Regions from separate parts of the Streptomyces sp. NBC_00483 genome, predicted to be linked through region 4. Evidence: riboswitches for the same ligand, from Rfam matches in the RefSeq annotation. Region 4 holds a riboswitch; each other region holds the start of a gene.
What was found. Region 4 has a riboswitch for cobalamin ahead of OHA73_RS02010 (ABC transporter substrate-binding protein). Riboswitches for the same ligand answer to the same signal wherever they lie in the genome.
Positions count from the first base shown of each region.

Region 1: linked by a shared signal. The riboswitch ahead of OHA73_RS06895 (HoxN/HupN/NixA family nickel/cobalt transporter) and the one ahead of OHA73_RS02010 (ABC transporter substrate-binding protein) in region 4 are both predicted to bind cobalamin.
Region 2: linked by a shared signal. The riboswitch ahead of OHA73_RS39305 (CbtB domain-containing protein) and the one ahead of OHA73_RS02010 (ABC transporter substrate-binding protein) in region 4 are both predicted to bind cobalamin.
Region 3: linked by a shared signal. The riboswitch ahead of OHA73_RS28280 (ribonucleoside-diphosphate reductase subunit alpha) and the one ahead of OHA73_RS02010 (ABC transporter substrate-binding protein) in region 4 are both predicted to bind cobalamin.

Region 1 is NZ_CP107880.1:1,599,606-1,604,491, reverse strand. It holds gene OHA73_RS06900 (translation factor GTPase family protein) at 1-1,598, opposite strand, end outside; gene OHA73_RS06895 (HoxN/HupN/NixA family nickel/cobalt transporter) at 1,743-2,861, opposite strand; cobalamin riboswitch at 2,893-3,108, opposite strand; gene OHA73_RS06890 (inorganic diphosphatase) at 3,108-3,626, opposite strand; gene OHA73_RS06885 (GNAT family N-acetyltransferase) at 3,692-4,183, opposite strand; gene rho (transcription termination factor Rho) at 4,213-4,886, opposite strand, start outside.
Region 2 is NZ_CP107880.1:8,787,001-8,791,886, reverse strand. It holds gene OHA73_RS39320 (GntR family transcriptional regulator) at 167-850, opposite strand; gene OHA73_RS39315 (hypothetical protein) at 958-1,437, opposite strand; gene OHA73_RS39310 (CbtA family protein) at 1,689-2,459, opposite strand; gene OHA73_RS39305 (CbtB domain-containing protein) at 2,482-2,703, opposite strand; cobalamin riboswitch at 2,742-2,863, opposite strand; gene OHA73_RS39300 (methylmalonyl-CoA mutase family protein) at 3,071-4,882, shown strand; gene scpA (methylmalonyl-CoA mutase) at 4,882-4,886, shown strand, end outside.
Region 3 is NZ_CP107880.1:6,273,054-6,277,939, forward strand. It holds gene OHA73_RS28280 (ribonucleoside-diphosphate reductase subunit alpha) at 1-1,498, opposite strand, end outside; cobalamin riboswitch at 1,626-1,756, opposite strand; gene OHA73_RS28285 (GNAT family N-acetyltransferase) at 1,820-2,332, opposite strand; gene mctP (monocarboxylate uptake permease MctP) at 2,436-4,064, opposite strand; gene OHA73_RS28295 (DUF3311 domain-containing protein) at 4,061-4,327, opposite strand; gene OHA73_RS28300 (YbdD/YjiX family protein) at 4,454-4,657, opposite strand; gene OHA73_RS28305 (carbon starvation CstA family protein) at 4,626-4,886, opposite strand, start outside.
Region 4 is NZ_CP107880.1:417,012-421,897, reverse strand. It holds gene OHA73_RS02020 (ABC transporter ATP-binding protein) at 1-653, opposite strand, end outside; gene OHA73_RS02015 (FecCD family ABC transporter permease) at 650-1,696, opposite strand; gene OHA73_RS02010 (ABC transporter substrate-binding protein) at 1,723-2,778, opposite strand; cobalamin riboswitch at 2,815-3,004, opposite strand; gene OHA73_RS02005 (hypothetical protein) at 3,057-4,886, opposite strand, start outside.

The DNA of each region.
Region 1 (4,886 bases), 1.2 Mb from region 4:
GTGCTCGACATCGACTTGTCGAAGACGGCGTGCGCGTGGCTCTGCCGCGGCGCGTAGCCGGAGCGCGTCAGCGTCACCGTGCAGTCGGTGACCTGCCAGCCGAGCAGCCCCTGGCGCAGCGTCCTGTGCACGGTCTCCTCGATGGCCTTGATGAAGGCCAGGGGGAGGGAACCGAGCTCGATGCCGAGCCGGAACGCGATGCCCGAGCCGATCGGCGCCGGGTCGACCCGCAGTCCGATGGTCGCCAGGAACGGGTTCCCGTCGTCCTTCATGACCTCGACCGCCGCGCCGGAGCCCGTCGGCCGCTCGACGCACAGGGGCGTCGACTCCCGGAACGTCACGTCGAGCCCGAACTCCTCGGCGAGCGTGGACTGCACGACCTCCTTCTGCACCTCGCCGTAGAGCGACAGGAAGATCTCCTGGCGGATGTCGTCCTGGCGCAGGCCGATCAGCGGGTCCTGCTCGGCGAGCTGGGTGAGCGCGGCGAGCAGGGCGCCGCGCAGCCCCGGCCGGTCCGGGTCGACCACCGTCTCCAGAGTGGGCGGCGCGAAGTGGTGCTCCTTGACGGGGACTTGGGGCTCGCCGAGGTCGTCGCCGACACGTACCCCGCCGAGTCCCCACAGGCGTGCCACCTTTCCTGGGCCCGCCTCCGTGCGTGGTGTGTCCGCCCCGTCCGCGAAGACGCGCACCGACGTCACCCGGTCCTCCCCGCCGCCGGGCAACGCGAGCCGTTCGCGCACCCGCAGCGTCCCGGTGAACACGCGGGCATACGCGATCTTCTCGCCGGCCGGACCGCGCTCCACCTTGAACACGCGGGCGGAGAGCGGTAGTTGGGGCAGTTCCTCGGCAGGAGGGAGCAGGCGCGTGATGCCGTCCACGAGGGTGTCGATCCCCACCCCGGTCATCGCCGAGCCGAAGTACACGGGATGCGCCTCGGTGCGCGCCGTCTGCTCGGCGAGCGCGTCGCGCAGTCGGCCGTACGTGACCGACCCCTCGTCCTTGACGTACGCCTCCAGCAGCGCGTCGTCGCGGGCGGAGAGCACGTCGACCAGGCGGGCGCGATGCTCCGCGTCCTGGGCGACGTAGGGGACGCAGAGCGCGTCCCGGCCGCCGAGGCCGTGCGGCACCGTGTTCATCGGGACCACGGCAGGGGTGAGTTTGTGCCGCAGGTCGTCGAGGAGCGCGGCCTCGCGGGCGCCGCCGCGGTCGACCTTGTTCACGAACACCACCGTGGGGATGCGCAGTCGGCGCAGCGTCCGCATCAGGACGCGGGTCTGCGCCTGCACGCCCTCGACGGCCGAGACGACGAGCACCGCCCCGTCGAGGACCCCGAGCACCCGCTCGACCTCGGCGATGAAGTCCGGGTGGCCCGGTGTGTCCACCAGATTGATGTTGGTGTCGCCGAGCGGGAACGACGCCACGGCGGACTTGATGGTGATGCCGCGCCTGCGCTCCAGGTCGAGGGAGTCGGTGCGGGTGCTCCCGTCGTCGACCCGGCCGAGTTCGTCGATCACCCCGGCCGTGTGCAGGAGCCGCTCGGTCAGGCTGGTCTTACCGGCGTCGACGTGCGCGAGAATGCCCAGATTCAGTGTGTGCACTGGCAGTCATGTCCTTGGGGGAGAGGGCAGGGGCCTTCTGAAGGAACATGTCTGCAGAGCGCATGGATCGGTCCTCACGGTCGGGGCGCGCGGGATTGCCCGCTGCATTCAGTGCAGCAGGGGCCGCGCGCCCCGGCAACCGAATTACGCGCCGTCGGCCACCCGCGCCGACCACCGCTGCTCGACCCGCGCCAGGCGCCAGTAGGCGATCGCCGCCGCCCACACGACCACGAACAGGCCCACGATCACGTACCCGACGTTGTCGAGATCGAGACCGGCGATCCAGTCGGTCACCGCGTCGCTCAGGTCGAGCTTGTCGTGCAGGACGCCGACGAGTTCGATCGTCCCGATGAAGAACGCGACCGCGATCGACAGACCGGTGATGGTGAGGTTGTAGAACACCTTGCGCACCGGGTTGGAGAACGCCCACTGGTAGGCGAAGTTCATGAACGTGCCGTCGAGTGTGTCGAACAGGCTCATGCCCGCGGCGAACAGCAGCGGCAGGCACAGGATCGCATACCACGGCAGGCCCGCGGCGGCGCCGCTGCCCGCCATCACCATCAGCGTCACCTCGGTCGCGGTGTCGAAGCCGAGGCCGAAGAGGAAGCCCAGCGGGAACATCTGGCCGGGGCGGGTGATGGACTTGGTGAAACGGCCGAGGATCCGGTTCATGAACCCGCGGGAATCCAGGTGCTCCTCGAGCTTCCGCTCGTCGTAGGAGCCCGCGCGCATCGCCTTGAAGACCTTCAGAATGCCCATCAGGGCAACGAGGTTGAGCGCCGCGATGAGATACAGGAACGAACCGGAGACGGTGGTGCCGACGACGCCGAGCACCTGGTGGGTCCGCGATTCGTCGTTCAGCAGGGTGCCCGCGAGCGCGGCGCCACCCGCGACGAGCGCCGCCATGGCGACCACCACGCTGGAGTGGCCGAGAGCGAACCAGAAGCCGACCGAGACGGGCCGTTTGCCGTCCGCCATCAGCTTGCGGGTGGTGTTGTCGATGGCCGCGATGTGGTCGGCGTCGAAGGCGTGCCGCATGCCGAGCGTGTACGCCGTGATGCCGAGGCCGATACCGAAGGCCTTGTTGCCGACCTCGTAGTGCTCGGGCACGACGAGCAGGAACAGCACGCCGAACGCGACGACGTGCAGCGCGGCGATCACCGCGATCAGGCCCGCGGTGCGCAGCGTGTCCTCGCGGCGCCAACGGAAGGCGGGGGAGGGGGAATTCAGGGCAGGGGTCGGGGAGTCCCCGGGCAGGGTCATGCGTCGATCACGCTCCAGCACCTCGTGGATCACTTCGTGAGATGCCGCGGCCGGTCTCCTGGCTTACGGGCGTGCCCGACGCTCCGGCCTTCCCGGTGGCCGACGGCCGCCAGTGGCGCACAGGGTGGAACGGCGCGCTCCGGACGTCACTGTCCGGAACCCGATCACAGTGGCGAGGGCCGCTCCGGAATGGGCCCCTGAAGGGCCGTCACCGGTCTTCCCGAGCACCACGGCCCGACCACCCTACTACCTCCCTTTTGGCTGACCGGAAGCGCGTTCGCGGGCCCGCCCGATCTCCTTGTACGCCTTCTCCCGGCCCTCCCAGTGGGAGCCGTCGACCGATTTGCCCGGCTCCAGATCCTTGTAGACCTCGAAGAAATGGGTGATCTCCAGGCGGTCGAACTCGGGGATGTCCTCGATGTCCCGGACCGCGTCGTGCCGTGGATCGTGCGCGGGAACGCACAGCACCTTCTCGTCCGGACCCTTCTCGTCGCTCATGACGAACATGCCGATCGCCCGGCACTCGACGACGCAACCGGGGAACGTCGCGTCGCCGGTCAGGACGAGCGCGTCCAGCGGATCGCCGTCGCCGCCGAGAGTGCCCTCGATGTAGCCGTAGTCCGCGGGGTACTGCGTCGACGTGAACAGCATCCGGTCGAGCCGGATCCGCCCGATGTCGTGGTCCATCTCGTATTTGTTCCGTGAGCCCTGCGGGATCTCCACGATCACGTCGAACGCCTCGGCGCGTGCCTGACTGCTGCCCAATGTGGCCTCCTTGCCGCATTCCGACGCCCACGAGTGTGCGCCGTACCGGGCAAGGGCGGAACCCCTCAGGCGGCCGGGGGAATGGGGAATTCGAGTTCGGGTCGGTCCCAGGCGACGGCCGGCGGGCGTGCGAGCACGGTGCCGGTGCGGTGCGCGCCCATGGAGCGGTAGAAGCCCTCGGCGGGCGGGTGCGCGACGACGCGGACGTGGTCGAGGCCCGCGGCCAGCGCCTGCTCCCGCATATGGTCGACCAGCAGCCGCCCGATGCCCCGGCCCTGCGCCTCGTCCGCGACGAACATCAGGTCCAGCTCGGGCGGCGCGGTGAGCAGCGAGTAGAAGCCGAGCACCCGCTCGTCGGCCGGATCCACTGCTACGTAGACGTGATGCGCCTCTACGTAGTCGGGACCCACCCGATAGCCCGCGACCATGGAGGCGTAGGGGTCCCGGTAGGCGCTGGAGCCGCGCACGAGGCGGGTGAGACGCCGGGAGTCCTTGGCGGTGGCCCGCCGGACGGTGATCGAGGGACCCCTTCCACGGCGCGTCATGCTCGCGTTCATGTGCCGAGTATTACGCATCCGGGCCGGGGTCAGGCGGCGGGCACCGTGGACTGCGCCTGGCGCAGGAACGTGGCGTTGTCCGGGGTCTGGCGCAGCTTGTCGAGCAGGGCCTCGTAGGAAGCGGCCGGGTCCCGGCTCTGCAGGGCGCGCCGCAGTCCGCGGACGACGGCCAACTCGGGCGCGGGGAGCAGGAGTTCCTCGCGGCGGGTGCCGGAGGGGGTGAGCTCGACGGCCGGGTGGACGCGGCGCTGCGCGAGGACGCGGTCCAGGCGCAGCTCCATGTTGCCGGTGCTCTTGAGCTCCTCGAAGTAGTAGTCGTCGGCGCGGGAACCGGTGTCGACGAGGGCGGTGGCGAGGATGGTCAGCGATCCGGCCTCCTCGGTGTTGCGGGCCGCGCCGAAGAAGCGCTTCGGGCCGTGCAGGGCGGCCGCGTCGACACCGCCCGACAGGGTGCGGCCGCTGGTGGCGGCCGCGTTGTTGTGCGCCCGGCACAGCCGGGTGAGGGAGTCGAGGAGGATCACCACGTCGCGGCCCTGCTCGGTGAGGCGCTTGGCGCGCTCCACCGCGAGTTCGGCGAGCGCGATGTGCTCCTTCGCCGGGCGGTCGAACGTCGAGGCGTACACCTCGCCGCGCACGGAGCGCCGCATGTCGGTGACCTCCTCGGGGCGCTCGTCGACGAGCACCACCATGAGGTGGACCTCGG
Region 2 (4,886 bases), 8.4 Mb from region 4:
GCGAACGGGACCTGGCCCTGCTGGGGCGGACGTGCGCACGTTAGACTGGGGCATCGTTGCTCCTAGTGGGTAACGGCGACGCTCCTTGTGGAGCGTGGATCTCTGAGGTGCGGCCCGGGATCTTGGCGGTGAACGGGCCGCACCTCGTCTTCAGTTGTCCGGCTGTTCAGTGAGTGAGCGTCTCCTCCTGAAGGTGCCGGGCCACGAATCCCTCGATGTGACGCCGGACGAGCGTGGCAGCCTCGTCGCCCTTCCCTGACCGCACGCACTCGAGTACAGCCGCGTGCTCGCGGGACTCCTCCTGCCACGACGGTGACCGGGCCCAGGAGGACGCGGAGACGAGCGCCGTCTGATCGCGGAGCCCGTCGAGCGTGCGGAGCAGCAGCGGGTTGCCGCACCCGGCGTAGAGACCGCGGTGGAAGTCCCTGTTGGCGGTGGAGCGGGTCGAGGCGTCCTCGGCAAGCGCCGCGCGCTCCAACGCCTGTGCCGCGCCGGAGAAGTCACTGCCCGCGACGACGCTGCGCCGCACCGCTTCCGGCTCCAGGAGCAGGCGCATGTCGTAGACCGCCATCGCGTCCTGCTCGCTCAGCTCCCGCACCGTGGTGCCGGCGAACGGCCGGATGACGACGAGCCCCGAGCCCTCCAGCGCCTTCAACGCCTCACGCACGGGCGTCTTCGACACACCGAACTCCCCCGCCAGCACGTTCTCCACCAGCGCGGTTCCCGGCTTGAACTCCCCATTCAGGATCGCCGCCTTGATGGCCTCGAGTACGTGCGCGGTCCGCGACGGCAAGGTGGCCGGACTGAAAGCAGGCAAGGTCGAGCCCCCAAATGGAATCTCATATGTCATATACGACTGGACCGTAACTGCCGTAGCGACCAAGGGCAATGGGTCTGCCACCAGCTTCCCCAAATCCCCCTCGGCCCCCGTGACTCCATCGCCCACTGCTACCGCAGCTACGCGATCCGGCTGAGGTCCATGGTCCAGTTGGTGCGCCAGGTGGCTCCGCCGTCGTAGGAGAACGCCTGCTCCCACCGGGCCGCGTCGGGTGAGGAGTTGGTCCAGTCGAAGCGGACCTTCACGGCATGACCGCCCAGAACGTCGTCACAGTAGAAACGACCCAAGCCGTCGCTGAAGGCCCCCTCCATGGCCGGGTCGAGATGGCCGGGCCGGGTGCTGGAGGCCCACCAGATCCGCCAGATCTTGGCTTCCGGATCGAACTGGCGCAGCGTGAACCCCTCGAAGCTGTCGGTCCATATCCGATCGACATGCCCCAACCCACCCAGGATCGGCTCGATCGCCGACGTCGCATCGAACTCGACCCACTCCTCACACGCCAGGTCGGCGACGTCCACCAGCTTGCGGTTGCGCACCCGCCAGCGGCCGAAGAGAAAATCGAAGTCGGCGCGCCCGTCGACCGACACGTCAGAACCCATGCTCAGACCCCTTGCGGAACATCGCCCCCTGCGATCACACGCAGAAGACGCACGAACGAACAGAGACCCCGAGGCTACGTCCCGGCACTGACACTGCTCGCGCCCACAAGACCTGGCCCAGTCGTCACTGAATACGACTCACTCCAGAGCGCCCGGTCGCGGGTGATTCTTCGACCCATCGGTGGTGTCCGTGAAACGCGAGAGGGCCCCCGGTCGGTGCCGGGGGCCCTCTCGTGTGCCTCGGGGGCAGGTCAGTTACCCGAGGGCACCGACGCCTGTGCGGGCGGAGCCGTTGTCGGCTTCGGCTTCGGGTTCAGCAGGCGTTCGGCCAACTCGCCGAAGAGCAGGCCGAATCCGCCCCACATCACGATCTGCATGGCGAGCGCGGACAGCCGGAAGCGCCACAGCAGTGCCGCGGGGAAGTGGGCCGGCACCTCGTTGATCACGGGCAGGAACGCGTACGCGAGACCGATCACCACGGCGAAGCCGAGGACCGCCACGACGGTGGCGTACCAGGTGCCGATCCTCGGCGCGAGCCGCTTGCCGAGGATCGTCGCGGCGACGGCGAGGAGCACGCTGAGCACCATCATCAGGAAGTACAGGGTGGTGCGCTTGCCGATGGTGTCGCCGTTGCCGACGGCGGGCGGGTTGGCCGGGTATTTCAGGAACGGCACGACGTACACGGCGAGCAGGGCGCAGCCCGACAGGAGCAGCGCCGTGGCGCGCGGGCCGAAGCGGCCGACGCGCCCGAGGGCGAAGCAGTAGGCGAGTGCGGCGATGCCGCCGAACGAGACCCCGTAGACGAGGACTCCGGTGGCGAGGCCGGCCGTGGACTGCAGGCTCCGGGAGACGAGTTCGACCTCGTCGCCGTGGGAGTGCCCCGCGTGGGCCCCTTCGAAGCCGATGGCGCTGTCCACATTGGGCTCGCCGAGCCAGTAGGCGATCACCAGGGCGAGCACACCCGCTGCGAGGCCCGCGAGCATGCCGCGAACGAGCAGGTTGCGTACGGTTGTTGAGTTCATGAGCGCGTCGGATCCCTCTGGGTCAGTGGCAGGGGAAGCCGAGCAGGTGTCGGGCGTCGTGCACCCATTCATGAACCCCCGCACCGCTGAACACGGAGGTGGCGCCCTGTTCGGCGCCGACGAAGTAGAGCAGGACGAGCATCAGGATGCCGAAGAAGGCAGCCCAGGGGGCGATCACCTTCAGCGGCAGCTTGGCCGGAATGGCGGGGGTGGTGGCAGTCGGCTGGGCGACGTGTTGCGCCATCGCGCAAGGCCTCCTTCGGGAGTTCGCGTCCCATATCGGTGGTGCAAGGGACGACAGCCCGGGTCTGACTCACGGAGCGGCCCGAAGGCCCCCGCATACAGTGGCGCGACCGTGCCGGAATCTCACCGGCTTCCGTCGTGCTGTCGTCGATAACCCTGGGACCGTACCGCGTGTCGCGTGCATGGCCAAGATGGGGCGCGAACGACTCGCTCGCGTGGGTGCCGGTCGGCGAACAGGGACCTGCTGTTCCCAGCCGAAGGGACCTGTTGTTCCCAGCCGATACGACGGCGACGCGTTCAGGACAAGGTAAACAAGGTCACACTCGCGCCCCGCCCTGTTCAGCAGCCGACTGACCTAGCATCCGGGCATGACGGTCCTGCCTGACGACGGGCTCTCCCTGGCAGCCGAGTTTCCTGACGCGACCCTTGAGCAATGGCAGCACCTGGTGGCGGGTGTTCTGCGCAAGTCCGGCAAGGAAGTCTCGGACTCCGAGGCGGAGTACGCCCTGTCCACCGCGCTCGAGGACGGGCTGCGCGTCCCGCCCCTGTACACAGCCGACAGCAACGCGCCCGACCCCGGCCTGCCCGGCTTCGCGCCGTTCGTACGCGGCGGGCGCGCCGAGGGCAACGCGGCCGGCGGCTGGGACGTACGGCAGCGGCACACGGTCGCCGACTCCGGTGCGGTCCTGGCCGATCTGGAGAACGGCGTCACGTCACTGTGGCTGGCCGTGGGCGAATCGGCCCGCTTCCCCGTCTCCGCGCTCGCGTCCGCGCTCGACGGTGTCCACCTCGATCTGGCGCCCGTCGTACTCGACGCGGGAGCGGAGTACGACGCCGCCGCGCGGGATCTGCTGCGGCTCTACGACACATGTGGCATCGCCCACGACGCCGCCCGGGGCAACCTCGGCGCCGACCCGCTGGGGCACGAGGCGCGTACGGGCGAGTCCGGTGACGCGGCGCCCGCCGTCGCGCTGGCCCGGCTGTGCACCGACGAGTACCCGGGCCTGCGGGCGCTGACCGTGGACGCGCTGCCGTACCACGAGGCCGGTGGGTCGGCCGCCCAGGAGCTCGGCGCGTCCCTCGCGACCGGCGTCGCCTACCTGCGGGCTCTGACGGACGCCGGACTGAGCGTCCAACAGGCCCTGGGGCAGCTGGAGTTCCGGTACGCGGCGAGTGCCGACCAGTTCCTGACCATCGCCAAGTTCCGTGCCGCGCGCCGCCTGTGGGCGCGGGTCGCGGAGGCCTGCGGGGCGACCGCCTCGGGTGCGCAGCTCCAGCACGCGGTGACGTCACCGGTGATGATGAGCCGGCGCGACCCGTGGGTGAACATGCTGCGGACCACCGTCGCGTCGCTGGCGGCCGGGGCGGGCGGGGCCGACTCCGTGACCGTGCTGCCGTTCGATCACGCGCTGGGTCTGCCGGACGCTTTCGCCCGCCGTATCGCCCGCAACACCTCCACCATCCTCATCGAGGAGTCCCACCTCGCGCGGGTCGTCGACCCCGCGGGCGGCTCCTGGTATGTGGAGCGCCTGACCGACGAACTCGCCCATGCGGGCTGGGAGTTCTTCCAGGAGATCGAGAAGGCCGGCGGGCAGGCAGCGGCGCTGCGCTCGGGCCTGGTCCGCGAGCGGCTGGCCGCGACCTGGGAGGCGCGGAGCAAGAAGCTGGCCACGCGCCGCGAACCGGTCACCGGGGTCAGCGAGTTCCCGAGCCTCGCCGAGAAGACCGTCGTGCGTGAGCCGGCCCCGGCCCCGCCGTCCGGCGGCCTGCCGCGCGTACGCCGCGACGAGGCGTTCGAGGCGCTGCGGGCCCGTTCCGACGCGCATCTCGCCGCGACCGGCGCCCGCCCCCGCGTCTACCTGGCCGCGCTCGGCCCGGCCGCCGCACACACCGCCCGCGTCGGCTTCGCCGCCAACCTCTTCCAGGCGGGCGGCATCGAACCGGTCACGGACGGCACGTTCGAGGAGAGCGGGGCGCTGGAGGCGTGCCTGTGCTCCAGCGACACCGTGTACGAGGAGGAGGCCGAGGCCACCGCGCGGGCCCTGCGCGGGGCGGGCGCCGGCCAGGTGTTCCTCGCGGGCCGCCCGGGAACGTACGCGGGGGTCGACACCTACGTCTTCGCCGGCTGTGACGCCGTGGCCGTGCTCACCGCCACGCTCGACCGCATGGGAGTGTCCTGATGAC
Region 3 (4,886 bases), 5.9 Mb from region 4:
AGCGGGAGTTGGAGCGGCCCGCCTGGTCGGTCGGGTAGAAGTTGATGTCGACGACGCGGTCGAGGAAGGTGACGGCCGTGCGGACCGTCTCGTCGAGCCGCTCCCAGTCGATGCCACCGTCCACGACGAAGGACCCGAGGTTCACCGACCCCAGGTTGCAGACGGCCGTCTCCCCGTCGTCCGTCACCTCCAGGATCTCCGTGCAGAGATTCGAGGAGTGGACCGTGTGGCCGGGCTCCGCCGTCTGGTTGGCGGTGCGGTTGGCGGCGTCCTTGAAGGTCAGCCAGCCGTTGCCGGTCTGCGCGAGGGTGCGCATCATGCGGCCGTACAGATCGCGGGCCGGGATGGTCCGCTGGGCCTTCCCGTCGGCCTCGGCCTTGCGGTACGCGGCGTCGAACTCCTCGCCCCACAGGTCGACGAGCTCGGGCACGTCGGCCGGCGAGAACAGCGACCACGGCTGGTCCGTGTTCACCCGGCGCATGAACTCGTCCGGGATCCAGTGCGCGAGGTTCAGGTTGTGGGTGCGGCGCGCGTCCTCACCAGTGTTGTCGCGCAGCTCGAGGAACTCCTCGATGTCGGAGTGCCAGGTCTCCAGGTAGACCGCGGCGGCGCCTTTGCGGCGGCCTCCCTGGTTCACGGCGGCGACCGAGGCGTCCAGCGTCTTCAGGAACGGGACGATGCCGTTGGAGTGCCCGTTCGTGCCGCGGATCAGCGAACCGCGGCTGCGGATGCGGGAGTACGAGAGACCGATGCCACCCGCGTGCTTCGAGAGGCGGGCGACCTGGTGGTACCGGTCGTAGATCGAGTCGAGCTCGTCGAGCGGGGAGTCGAGCAGGTAGCAGCTCGACATCTGGGGGTGGCGGGTGCCGGAGTTGAAGAGCGTGGGGGAGGAGGGCAGGTAGTCGAGGCGGCTCATCAGGCCGTACAGGGCGGCCACTTCGTCCAGCGCGCGGACGCTGTCGTCCTCGGCGAGTCCGCAGGCCACGCGCAGCATGAAGTGCTGCGGGGTCTCGATGACGTGCCGGGTGATCGGGTGCCGCAGCAGGTAGCGGCTGTGCAGCGTGCGCAGGCCGAAGTAGCCGAAGCGGTCGTCGCCCGCGACGTCGATCAGCGCGTCGAGGCGCGCCGCGTGCACCCGTACGAACTCGGCCGTGCGGTCCGCGATCAGGCCCTCGCGGTGGCCGACCTCGACCGACCCGGTGAAGGACGTGACGCCCTGCGAGGCGGCCTCCGCGGCGATGGAGCGGGTGAGCAGTCGGGCGGCGAGCCGGGAGTAGGCGGGGTCCTCGGAGATCAGACCGGCCGCGGCCTCGGTGGCGAGATCGCGCAGCTCGGCCTCATCGGCCCGCGCCGAACGGCCGCGCAGCGCGGCGGCCGCGATCCGGCCGGGATCGGCGTCGGGGAGGTCGGCGGTCAGCTCGGTCAGGGTGCGCAGCAGTGCGGCACCCGGGCCGTCCTGGGGGGTGGCTGAGACCGGTTCGGCGGGCGCGATGGTCACGTGGAGGCTCTCCCTCGCTCGGCTCGAGGCCTGCGGGGAGGAGGTGGCAGCGCGGGCGCGCGAAGGCGGGCCCTCGTCCACCGGCCCTTTCCGCGAGGCCCGGACGTCGTCGACGCCCGGGCCGGTCGGCTCGGGCGTACCGTCGACAGGTCATCGGACTCACGCGGGCGTTTTTGTACGCCTACGTACACCGTTGCGGGACAGTTCCGGATTCGCACCGGATTCCCCTGTGGTGACAGCGAGAGCGAGCATACATGTTGTGTTGGGCTTTCGCTTCAGCCCCATATGTTGTGTCGGCGTTGCGCCAGGGTGCCCATGCCTTCAGCCCGCCGAAGCCCCTGCCGACAGCCTCAACTCGTACGCCCGCAGCATCACTTCCGGGATCGGGGCCCAGTCGCGGTCCGGGATCCGGGTGAAGCCGAGGCGCTCGTAGAGGCGGTGCGAGGCGGTCGCGAGCGGCTGGGTGCACAGCACCACCGCCGACTTGCCGGCCGTGCGGGCCCGGTCGATCACGGCCCGTACGAGCGCCTCGCCGACGCCCTTCCCGCGCGCCTCGACGGCGACGGCCAGCATCCGGAACTCGGCCTCCGAGGGGCGCGCCAGCTCCGCGTACGGGTGGTCGTGCGAGGAGACGTAGGTGACGCTGCCGAGGACCCGGCCGTCCGGGTCCTCGGCGACGAGCACCTCGGCCTGCCGGGCGCGTTTCTCGACGTCGCGCAGTTCGGCGGCGTACCAGTCGTCCTCGCCGAACGCGAGGAGGCCACTGCCCAGGTAGGCGCGGGCACTCAACTCGCCGAGGGCGGCGTACTCATCGGGGCGCACAGTTCTGATCACGACGCCATGGTTACGCGACCGTATGCCGTGGTCGCAACGCTTTCCGGAAAATGTGTCGGGCCCCTCCGTGTGGAGGGGCCCGACACATTCGTGCAAGCGGTGCCTAGTGACCGGCGCCCGCGCCGACCGTGGGCAGTTCGGTCTGGACCCCCTTGTCGCCCGCGTCGGCCGTGTAGTCCTCGCGGGACGTCTCGTCGACGCCGTCCGGGGCGTTGAACGCCTTCAGGACGAAGGTTCCGACCACGGTCACGACGACGTTCAGGACGAACGCCGTGAGGCCGATGTAGCCGATCTCGCCGATGCCGGGGATCTCCGCCGACGAGCCGCCGAAGTGCGCCTGCGTCGGCGACGCGACGCCGTACGCGGCGAGCGTGCCGTACAGCATGCCGACCGCCCAGCCCGCGAGCAGCGCCCACCGGTGGAACCAGCGCGTGAACAGGCCGCCGACCAGGGCCGGCATCGTCTGGAGGATCCAGATGCCGCCGAGCAGCTGGAAGTTGATCGCGACGGTCTTGTCCATGGTGAGGACGAAGGCCAGGGCGCCCACCTTCACGAGCAGCGAGACCAGCTTGGAGACCTTGGTCTCCTGCTCGGGCGTCGCGTCCGGCTTGATGAAGTCCTTGTAGATGTTGCGCGTGAACAGGTTCGCCGCGGCGATGGACATGATGGCCGCGGGGACCAGCGCGCCGATGCCGATGGCGGCGAACGCGACGCCCGTGAACCAGTCGGGGAACATGTCCTCGAACAGCTGCGGAATCGCCAACTGCCCGTTCTGCACCTTGATCCCGGCCGCGATCGCCATGAACCCGAGCAGCCCGAGCAGGCCCAGCATCAGCGAGTACAGCGGCAGGATCGTGGTGTTGCGGCGGATCACGTTGCGGCTCTTGGAGGACAGGGTCGCCGTGATCGAGTGCGGGTACATGAACAGCGCCAGGGCGGAACCGAGCGCGAGCGTCGCGTACGTCCACGTACCGCCGGATCCCGGTGCGAGCCCGGCGACCGGTTTGCCGGCGGCTTCGTTGGCCGCGTCGAACTTGTCGTTCGCCGCCGAGAAGATGTGCTCGAACCCGCCGAGCTTGATCGGGATGTAGATGATGGCGACCGCGATCACGAGGTAGATCAGGCCGTCCTTGACGAACGCGATCAGCGCGGGCGCCCGCAGGCCCGAGGAGTACGTGTACGCGGCGAGCACGCCGAAGGCGAGCAGCAGTGGCAGGTCCTTGACGAACCAGTTGGTGTTCTCGCCGCCGCCGACGCCCATCACGTCAAGGACCGCCTGGATGCCCACCAGTTGGAGCGCGATGTACGGCATCGTGGCGAGGATGCCGGTGATCGCGACCGCGAGCGAGAGGCCCTTCGAGCCGAAGCGGCCGCGCACGAAGTCGGACGTGGTCACGTACCCGTGCTTGTGCGAGACCGACCACAGGCGCGGCAGGAAGGTGAAGATCAGCGGGTACACCAGGATCGTGTACGGCACCGCGAAGAAGCCGGAGGCGCCGGCCGCGTAGATCGCCGCGGGGACGGCGACGAAGGTGTACGCCGTGTAGAGGTCGCCGCCCAGCAGGAACCAGGTGACCCAGGTGCCGAACGAGCGGCCGCCCAGGCCCCATTCGTCGAGCGATGCTTCGTTCTCGGCCTTCCGCCAGCGCGCGGCGAGGAAGCCCATGACCGTGACGGCCACGAAGAAGATGATGAAGACGGTGAGCGCGACACCGTTGACGCCGCCGTTCACGCCTGGCCTCCAGCCGACTGAGCAGACTTACGGGCACGCTGATCGCGCTGCCACAGCTTGTACGCGGTCATCGTGAGCGCGGTCGAGATGAGCACCCAGAGCATCTGGTACCAGTAGAAGAACGGGACGCCGATGAGCGTCGGTTCGATCTTGGCGTAGGAGCTGACCCAGAGCATCGCGACGAACGGTGCGACCAGACACAGTGCAATGATCACGCGCACCGGCGTGACCACCGGTTGTTTCACTTCAGGCGCATCGGACATTCGCGGTTCCGTTCCCCTCGCTCATCAGAGATCCCACTTATCTCATGTTTAACGCCCGGGAAATCTAAGCGAGAGTCTTGATCTATGGAACCCCTGTCCGGATAACGGACCCGTTCACAGACCGCCTCAGCAGCAGCGGAACCCCTGCCGGGGATCCGATTCCTGGCGGTCCGTCCGCATGCGCTCGAAGTCGCGCCGGGACGGAACGGACGCACCCGGGTGGGTCTCCCCGAGGTGCGTCACGTACCGGTCGTACGCGCTCTCGTCCGTCAACTCACGGACGAACCACCGCACATACCTAGCCACCCGTAGAACTGCCGACGCCGGCATCGCGCGCCTCCGCCTTCTCCTCCTGTGTCGGGACGAGCCCGGCCGGTGCCACCAGCGTGGACTCGACGTACGGCGCCTCGCTCAGCCTGGACGACTGCGGGTTCCGTACGTGCTTCACGCATACCCGCAGCGCGTCGAGGACCACCACGATGATGAGGAGGGCGAGCGCGGCCGAAAGGACGCCGTCCACCGTGGAGTTGGTGACCACGGTGTGCATGTCGTCCATGGT
Region 4 (4,886 bases):
GCCGCCACCACCCGGCCCTCGCACAGCACGACGACCCGCGCGCAGTAGGTGGCGGCGAGGTTCAGATCGTGCAGGGCGACGACGGACGTGATGCCCAGCGTGCCGATCAGGTCGAGGAGTTCGAGCTGGTGCTGGATGTCGAGGTGGTTCGTCGGCTCGTCGAGCAGCAGCTCGCGCGGCTCCTGCGCGAGCGCCCGCGCGATCTGCACCCGCTGGCGTTCGCCGCCGGACAGCGTGTGCCACAGGCGGTGCGCCCGGTCGGCGAGCCCGCTGCGCTCCAGGGCGGAGCGCACGGCGGCCTCGTCCGCCGCCGACGCGGGCTGCCAGGCGCGGCGGTGCGGGACCCGGCCCAGGCGTACGACGTCGGCGACGGTCAACTCGACCTGGGCGTCGGACTGTTGCTGCACCATGGCGATGCGCCGCGCGGCCTGCCTGCGGCCCACCGAGGCGAGCGGGTCACCGTCGAGCGTGACGACGCCGCTGGCCGGGGCGAGCACCCCGGACAGCAGGCGCAACAGGGTCGACTTGCCCGAGCCGTTGGGGCCGAGGACGCCGGTGACGGTCCCGGGCTCCGGCGCCACCGACACCCCGTCGAGCACCAGCGCGCCACCCGGCGACCACGACACGCGCTCCGCGCGCAGCCCCGCCGTCACCGCACACCCCGCCCGCGGTACAGCACCAGCACGAACGCCGGCACACCGATCAACGAGGTCACCACACCCACCGGAACCTCCTGAGGTTCGAGGACCGTCCGCGCCACCGTGTCCACCCACACCAGGAACACCGCTCCCGCGAGCGCCGTCACCGGCAGCAGCCGGGTGTGCCCCGGACCGACCAGGGCGCGCGCCGCGTGCGGCAGCACCAGGCCGACGAAGCCGATCGCCCCCGCCGCGCTGACCAGGGCCGCCGTAAGGAGTGCCGTCACGCACAGCAGCACGATCCGGGTGCGGGCCACCCGCACGCCGAGAGAGGCCGCCGCCTCCGCGCCGAAGGCGAACGCGTCGAGGGTGCGCCCGTAGGCCAGGCACACCACGAGCGTGACGGCGAGCACGGCCAGGCACATCCACACCTCGGTCCAGCCGACTCCGCTGAGCGAGCCGAGCAGCCAGAACAGCACGCCGCGCGTCGTCTCCGCGTCCGCAGAAGTCAGTACGACGAACGAGGTCAGCGCCGAGAACAGCTGCATCGCGGCGACCCCGCACAGCACCACCCGGTCCGTGCTGCCGCCCAGCGTGTGACTGAGTACCAGGACCAGCGCGAACGAACAGACGGCGCCGACGAACGCGCCACCGGACACCGAGACGGCGCCCCCGCCGAGCCCGAGCACCACGACGAGCACGGCCCCGGTCGAAGCGCCCGACGAGACGCCGAGCACGAACGGATCGGCCAGCGGATTGCGCAGCAGCGCCTGAAGCACCGTGCCGCACACCGCGAGCCCCGCCCCGCACACCGCCGCGAGCAGCGTCCGCGGCAGCCGCAGATTCCATACGATGCCGTCCCGGATCGGCGAGAGATCCGAGGTCGCCAGACCCATCCGGTCGCCCACCGCAGCCCACACGTCACCGACCTGGATCTGCGCGGGACCGAGGGTGATGGCGAAGGCGACGGAGGCGCACAGCGCGGCGATACCGGCCGCCCAGGCGAGCGTGGCGCGAAGAGAGACCCGCGAAGAAGCCTTCGGGGGCGCCGCCGTCACCGCAGGAGCCGGAACCGTGCGAGCCGTCACTGGGCGAGGCCGAACTCGCGCAGCCCCGCGGCGACCTTCTCCACGCCGTCGACTGTGCGGATGGTCGGGTTCATCGCCTGCCCACTCAGGCGCACGTACCGCTTCTTCTTCACGGCGGTCATGTGCTTGGTGACCGGGTTGGACTCCAGGAACTTGATCTTCTGTGCGGCCGACTCCGCCGACTGCGAGCGGCGCGTCAGATCGCCGATCACCAGCACGTCAGGATCCCGGTCCGCGACCGTCTCCCAGTTGACCTGCGGCCACTCCGCACGCGTGTCGTCGAAGACATTGCGCGCCCCGAGCTCCTTGGTGACGACGCCGGGGGCGCCGCAACAGCCCGCCATGTAGGGCGAGTCGGAGTTCGCGAACCAGTACAGGACGTCCACGCCGTGCGCGTCGACCCCCGAAGTGGCGGTGCGGACTCGTGACTTGAGCTTGTCGATCAGCTTGTCGCCGCGCTCCTCGACGTCGAAGACGCGCGCCAGATCGCGGATCTCGCCGTACACGACGTCGAGCCCGAGGGCCTTGGTCCGCACCCCGTCACCGTCGCCGCCGTTGTCCTTGCCCGCACAGTCGCTGGGGGAGAGGTACGTGGGCACGCCGAGCTTCTCGAACTCCTCGCGCGGCGCCACACCGCCCTTGCCGAGGGTGTACGTGAACGAGGCCGCGGCGAAGTCCGGTTCGGTGCCGAGGACCTTCTCGAACGACGGGTAGCGGTCGGCCAGGCGCGGCACCTTCGCGTTGGCCTTCGCCAGGTCCTTGGGGACCGGGTCGGTCCAGGTGCCGGTGCCGACCATCCGGTCCTCGAGGCCGAGCGAGAGCATGATCTCGGCGGAGCCCTGGTCGAGGGCGACGGCGCGACGCGGGGCGTGCTCGACCCGCACCTTCTTGCCGCAGTTGTCGAGCGTGACACCGCCGCCCTTGTCGGCGCCGTCCTCGGTGGCGGCGGTCGTGCCGCACCCGGTGAGCAGCAGGGCGCCCGCCAACAGGGGTGCGCATCGGCGGAGTTGACGTGCGAACAGCACGGAAGTTCCTTCGCGTCCAGGGCTCATACGCGGAGCCGGCCTACGGTCCGCCCCCGTGCCACGCGGCACTGGAGGCCGCCAGCAGGTCTTCGGACTCGGGGTCGTCCGCGCGAAGCGCCTTCCCGGGTCGATGTGCCGACCCAGTGGCAGTGGCTCCGCCCGTCACCCTCACCGCTGCGCGTCAGTTCCGGGTTCGCACCGGATTCCCTGACCCGTGTGCGTAGAAAAACACACAAAGGTACGACTGGCTCGGCGAAACTATCACGCGGAGGCGATCGTGGTCCCGGCGGCGGTGCCGGAGCCGGTCAGCGGCCCTCGTTGAGCGCGTCCACCGCGCCCTGCGCGTCCCCGATCGTCGCGTAGTCCACGGCGACGAAGTTCACCGGCCTGCCGCGCTCGCGTTCGCAGCGGTGCGCCCGGTCGAGGACGTAGCGGCGGGCGTTGACCTCGCCCGCGTCGATGCGGCTGCCGCCGTTGTTGGTGATGAAGTGGTTGAGGAGGAACAGCCGTTTGTCGTCGCCGCCGCGGTGGGGGACGCAGCTCATCTGGTCCGGGGAGCGGAAGGAGAACGGCGTCTCCATGCCGTAGCGGTAGAAGTTGCGGTACCAGGAGGCCGGGGTGTCCGCCTTCTCGGCGAAGACGACCAGGCGGCGGCCGCTGTCGATCATCTCGCCGAGCGTCGGCCAGGGCTTCGCCGGATCGGCGTCGGGACGGTGGACCAGCTTGTCCAACCCGGCCTGGTGGAAGGCCTTTCGGGTGTCCTCGGCGGAGATCGCGTCCTGGACGATCAGGGTGACCACTTCGTTCGGGTGGTCCTTCATCCAGTCGCCGATCTCGCGCAGCGTCGGCACCAGGGAGATCGCCCCGGCCCTGCACACCGCGTGGCACAGCCACAGCCCCTTGCGCGGCGGATTGATCCGGTTGACCGCGGACCTCACCAGCGCCTGCTGCTCGGCCGTGAAGTCGGAGTTGTCCAGACGCTCGGTGATCTCCTCGGGAGTCTCCCAGCGGTAGGTGTCCAGCTGCATCGCGCGCACCCCGTGGTCCAGCTGCGTGCTGATGGGCGGGTCCTGCAGCGGCCCGATGAAGTGGTCGGCGGTCGTCGACATCGCATTGTGCGAGGTCAGATACGCGACCTCGTCATAGGGGCGGTCGCACAGCTCGGTGCTGCCCTCGCACTCGCGGGCCGCCGCGGGGGAGGCGGCCAGCGGCATCAGCACCATCCCCGCGACCGCCAGGCACGTCGCCCCGAACCCCAGGCCGACCGCCCGCCGCGGCGACCCGAGCCGCTCCCGCGCCACCCGCGGGACCCGGCCCACCCGCTCCGAGCGGGCGAGTAGGCCGACCCCGGCGAGCAGCGCTCCGGCGAGTACCGGGACGAGTGCGGCCCACAGCGCCGTGCTGGTGAGGTGACCGACGGCGGCGCGCTGCACGTCGTCGACGAGGCGGGTGAGGCTCGGCGGCCACGAGTCGGGAGGCGCCACGAGCTGCCCGTCCGTGACCAGGCGCGTCACCCAGGCGGCCAGCGCGGCGAGCACCCCGCCCGCCACCAAGGGAATCCCGAGCAGGATCAGCCGGCGCCCCGGCTGCTGCGGACCGAGCAGCCACAGCGCCGTGAGGGACAGCAACAGCAGTACCGCCGCGACGACTTCGAGCACCCCGAGGCCGACCGCCGTGTACGGGCGCGCCTCGTGCAGGCCCGAGAGATCGTTGCCGGACGCCTCGAGGGTGTCGGTCAGGTCCCAGGTGCCGCCGTCGACGAGCGTCCGGAGCTGGGCCGCGGCGCCCTGGACGCGGTCCGTGACGGTGGCCGGGGCGACGGCGGCGAGCGCGGTGCCGACGTCCCCGTCCGCGAGCGCCGTCTCGACCTCCGGTCGCAGTTCCGCGCGCTCCCCGGCCGGTACGAGGGCGAGCAGCGTGTCGGCGACGCGGCCCGCCTGGTCCGGCGTCAGCGGCAGCTGCGGCAGGCCTTCGGGCGCCCGCCCGGCGGCCAGTTCTCGCACCTCGTCGGCGAGCGTCGCCCGGAACCGGTCGAAGTCGGGCTCGGACCGGTTCTGGACGCCCGCGACGAGATCGCCGAAGTAGGTGTGCGCGAGGCCGTCGAGATTGGCGAGGACCGGGCGCAGGTCGACGAC